DNA from 2 places in the Achromobacter sp. CSND-B12 genome. Region 2 is predicted to be linked to the other one. Evidence: predicted binding sites of a transcription regulator. Region 2 holds the regulator's gene; the other holds the start of a gene.

Region 1 (2,398 bases), 2.4 Mb from region 2:
AACGCAAGGTGGCGTATAACGGCGCCGACGGCATGCCGATCCGCGAGGAAATCCTGGAACGCCATGGCGACAACATCATCACCCGCAACAGCTACGGGGCGCGCTGCCTGAACACGCCCAACGTGATGTTCGTCGATGTCGACTTCGAAGAACGGCGCGGCAACGCGCGCGGGCTGACGGTGATCGGCGCGGCGTTTCTGATGGCCTTCGCGGTTGGCTACACCACGTACTCGGCGATGGCGGGCCTGGCCACGCTCATGCTGGTGACGGCGTTCGGCTTCTGGCGCGCACGCGCCGAGGGGCTGCGCCTGACCGAGGACAAAAGCGATCCGCTGACGGGCCTGCGGGAGCGCCTGGATCAGTTCATCCAGCAACGACCCGACTGGCACCTGCGGCTGTACCGCACGCCCTCGGGCGCACGCATTCTGGTGATGCACGACGTGTTCGCCCCCACGGATGGCGGCGTGTCCGAAGCTTTCGAGGCGCTGGGCGCCGACCCGGTCTATGCGCGCATGTGCCGTAACCAGAATTGTTTTCGTGCGCGCTTGAGCGCCAAGCCATGGCGCGCGGACATCGACGAACACCTGCCGCGCCCGAGCGTCTGGCCGGTGCCGTTTGAGAAGCAGGCCGCACGCAACGCCTGGGTGGCGCGCTACGAAAAGGCCACGCAAGGTTTTGCCGCCTGCCAATACCTGGGCAGCGTGGGCAATACGCTGAACGTGCATCCAGCTGCGCTGGCCGTGCAGGACCTGCACGACGACCGCACCCGCGCGCACAGCGGGCTTGCGCTGGCCTGACCGTTAGATCGGCTTCACCGCCCCGCTGCCGGAAAAATGCCCGTCGATTTTCTAGACAAAGGTGGCGAACGAAGAGCGCGCCCGCGACGTGGTCGACGGTGTGGAAAGCGATGGAATGCTGCATTGCTGGATCTCCGGTGCCGGGCGGGATTGCCCGGCATAGCGCAAGAAACATCAAGTCGCCGCAGGATGCCTTCTACGGCGACTACGCCGCGTAGTTCACGGAGAATTCCAACTTCAACGACGCGAGCAGCAGCGTTTCCACTCGTTCTGAACTCGAGAACTCACTTGTGCTGGAAACCAAAGCTCTCGCTTGTGCAGTCCCACGGACATGACCTCAGCACCTGAACAAGGCAGCAGGCCGCAGCGCTCTTGGTTCCACACCATTGTTACTTTTCAAATTGAGCAACCAACTTTCCATGTTCGGCGAACTTCTGCAGCAGACTCTTGCTCCTCGGACCCTTCAGCTCAACCCGCCAAAAAAAGGGACGCACCATAAGGAGCATGGCCGCCCGCCCCATATGTAACAGCCACCGCTCTCCCCCTTGAACCCCGGAACATCATCCCTATAATTAGCACTCGACTCCGGTGAGTGCTAACAGTCCTCCCGGGCCCAACCGATCATTCACTTTCTTCTTTAGTAACAGGAGTTCCTCATGGCCTTGCGTCCCCTGGGCGATCGCGTGATCGTCAAACGCCTCGAAAACGAGCGCAAGACTGCGTCGGGCATCGTCATCCCCGACAGCGCCGCTGAAAAGCCCGACCAGGGTGAAGTCGTGGCCGTCGGCCCCGGCAAGAAGACCGAAGACGGCAAGATCCTGCCGGTCGACCTGAAGGCTGGCGACAAGGTTCTGTTCGGCAAGTACGCCGGCCAGGCCGTCAAGGTCGATGGCGAAGAGCTGCTCGTCATCCGCGAGGACGAAATCCTCGCCGTGGTCCAGTAAACCCTGCCTCAAACGAATTTTCGAAGGAAGCTAACAAATGGCTGCCAAGCAAGTACTGTTCGGTGACGACGCCCGCGTGCGCATCGTCCGTGGCGTGAATGTCCTCGCCAACGCCGTCAAGACCACCCTGGGCCCCAAGGGTCGCAACGTCGTGCTGGAGCGCTCGTTCGGCGCCCCGACCGTGACCAAGGACGGCGTCTCCGTCGCCAAGGAAATCGAACTGAAGGACAAGTTCGAGAACATCGGCGCCCAGCTGGTCAAGGACGTCGCCTCCAAGACCTCCGACAACGCCGGTGACGGCACCACCACCGCCACCGTGCTGGCCCAGGCCATCGTTCAGGAAGGCCTGAAGTACGTTGCCGCCGGTTTCAACCCGATCGACCTGAAGCGCGGCATCGACAAGGCCGTCGCCGCCGCCGTCGCCGAACTGAAGAAGCAATCCAAGCCGGTCACGACCAGCAAGGAAATCGCCCAGGTCGGCTCGATCTCGGCCAACAGCGATTCCTCGATCGGCCAGATCATCGCTGACGCGATGGACAAGGTCGGCAAGGAAGGCGTCATCACCGTCGAAGACGGCAAGTCGCTGGAAAACGAGCTGGACGTCGTCGAAGGCATGCAATTCGACCGCGGCTACCTGTCGCCCTACTTCATCAACAG
Region 2 (2,398 bases):
GGGCGCGAGGTGGCGCGCGGCGCCCAGCACCGTGCCGTCGCCGCCCATGACCACCGCCAGCGACGCATCCTTGCCGATCTCTTCGTAAGTGGCGACCGGGTATTCCGTGAGGCCGGTGTTGCGGGCCGTGTCGGCATCGACGAGCACCTGCCGCCCGGCCTGCGTGAGCGCGTGCGCGAGCGCCCTTAGCGGAGTGGCCAGGCCGGTGTCCTGGTATCTGCCGATCAGCGCGACGGTAGGAAAGTGCATGGTGGCAAGGCGAATCAGAAAAACGAAATCGGTCCGGAATCGGGCCTGTTAGCCGATTATATGGGGCCGCATATCGGCTTGCGGGACAAAAATCGCCTTAATTGGAAAAGATTCCCTAAAATACCCGCTATGGATGACCGCGCACGCGCATTACTGAAAGCGTTGATCGAACGCTACATCGCCGATGGGCAACCAGTCGGCTCGCGGACGCTATCGAAGGTTTTCGATCTGTCGCCCGCCACCATCCGCAACGTCATGGCGGACCTGGAAGAACTGGGCCTGATCCACAGTCCGCACACCTCCGCGGGGCGCATTCCCACGCCCCGTGGCTACCGCATGTTCGTCGATTCGCTGCTGGCGGTGCAGTCCTACCAGCTCGAACCCCACAACATGGGCGACATGCTGGCGGCGGCCGAACCCACCCGCGCGGTCAACGCCGCCGCGGCGCTGCTGTCGAACCTGACCCAGTTCGCCGGCGTGGTGCTGACTCCCAAGCGGGCCCAGGTCTTTCGCCAGATCGAATTCATCCGCCTGTCCGACAAGCGCGTGCTGCTGATCATCGTCACGCCCGACGGCGACGTGCAGAACCGCATCCTGTTCGTGCAGCGCGACTACGCCGAGGCCGAACTGCTGGAGGCGGGCAATTTCTTCAACGTCCATTTCGCCGGCAAGTCCTTCGACGCGGTGCGGCGCACCCTCTCGACCGAACTGGCGCAGTTGCGCGAGGACATCTCCCGGCTGATGCAGGCGGCGGTCGAGGCCAGCGCCGAAGCGGCCGAGGATGGCGACGCCGTGGTCATCTCGGGCGAGCGCAAGCTGCTCGACGTCACTGACATCGCGTCCGACATGGACCGCCTGCGCAAGATGTTCTCGCTGTTCGAGAAAAAGACCGACCTGCTGCAGCTGCTCGACGTGTCGAGCCGGGCGCAGGGGGTGCAGATCTACATCGGCGGCGATTCCCAGCTGGTGCCGATGGAAGAGGTCTCGGTCATCACCGCGCCCTACGGCGTGGACGGCAAGGTGGTCGGCACGCTCGGCGTGATCGGCCCAACCCGCATGGCCTACGAGCGTGTCATCCCGATCGTGGACATTACGGCCCGCCTGCTGTCCAACGCCCTCAGCCACAACCAGTAGTCCCACCCGAACCGACATCCTCCTGGCGGAGGAAGGGGAGTTTTTGTGTTTCTTCGCCTGTTCAAGTATCTCTGGCCTGAACGCTACCTGCCCGAAGCCGAGCAGGAAGACCCCTTCAACGAAGATCCGCCGCCGCGGGTCGAAGGCAAGGTCGGCGTGCTGCTGGTGAACCTTGGCACGCCGGACACCCCTGGCAAGAAGGACATCCGCAAGTACCTGGGCGAATTCCTGTCGGATCCCCGCGTGATCGAGATCCCGCGCTATCTCTGGAAGCCGATCCTGCACGGCCTGGTGCTGACGCTGCGTCCCAAGAAACTGGAGCCGCGCTATGCCGGCGTCTGGCTCAAGGACGGCTCGCCGCTGATGGTCTACAGCCGCCGCCAGGCCGAAGGCGTGCAGGCGGCCTTGAGCGCCGCCGGCGTCGAGGCGGTGGTCGAGCTGGGCATGCGCTACGGCAATCCCTCGATCCCCGACGCCATCTCGCGCTTGCGGGCGCAAGGATGCGAACGCATCCTGACCGTGCCGCTGTACCCGCAGTATGCCGCCAGCACCACCGCCACCGTGGTCGATGCCGTCACGCGCCATGCGGCCCGGCTGCGCGACCAGCCGGAAATGCGCTTCATCAAGCGCTTCCACCAGGAACCCCTCTACCTGGATCCGCTGGCCGCCAGCATCGAGGCGCATTGGCGCGAGCACGGCAAGCCGCAGAAACTGGTCATGAGTTTCCACGGATTGCCGCGTTATTCCATCGAGCTGGGCGATCCGTATTACCGCGACTGCATGGAAACCGCGCGGCTGCTGTCGCAGCGTCTCTCGCTGCCGCGCGAGCAGATCGAAGTGACCTTCCAGAGCCGCTTCGGCACCGCCCGCTGGCTCGAACCCTATACTGAACCGACCCTGAAGGCGCTGGCCGCCTCGGGCGTGACCGAGGTGGATGTGGTGTGTCCGGGATTTGTGGCAGACTGTCTGGAAACCCTGGAAGAGATCAGCCTGGAGTGCCGCGACGCCTTTCTTG

Evidence for each region. The regulator HrcA, encoded in region 2, represses chaperone genes, less so after heat shock. The targets are predictions, from matches to a motif close to TTAGCACTCNNNNNNNNNGAGTGCTAA.
Region 1: groES (co-chaperone GroES) is a predicted target of HrcA. The motif match lies at 1,370-1,396, and genes of this name have one in related genera.

What each region holds. Positions count from the first base shown of each region.
Region 1 is NZ_JBREGJ010000001.1:2,101,217-2,103,614, forward strand. It holds gene ACUTAG_RS09840 (hypothetical protein) at 1-797, shown strand, start outside; gene groES (co-chaperone GroES) at 1,454-1,741, shown strand; gene groL (chaperonin GroEL) at 1,779-2,398, shown strand, end outside.
Region 2 is NZ_JBREGJ010000001.1:4,455,945-4,458,342, forward strand. It holds gene ACUTAG_RS21070 (NAD kinase) at 1-249, opposite strand, end outside; gene hrcA (heat-inducible transcriptional repressor HrcA) at 379-1,383, shown strand; gene hemH (ferrochelatase) at 1,429-2,398, shown strand, end outside.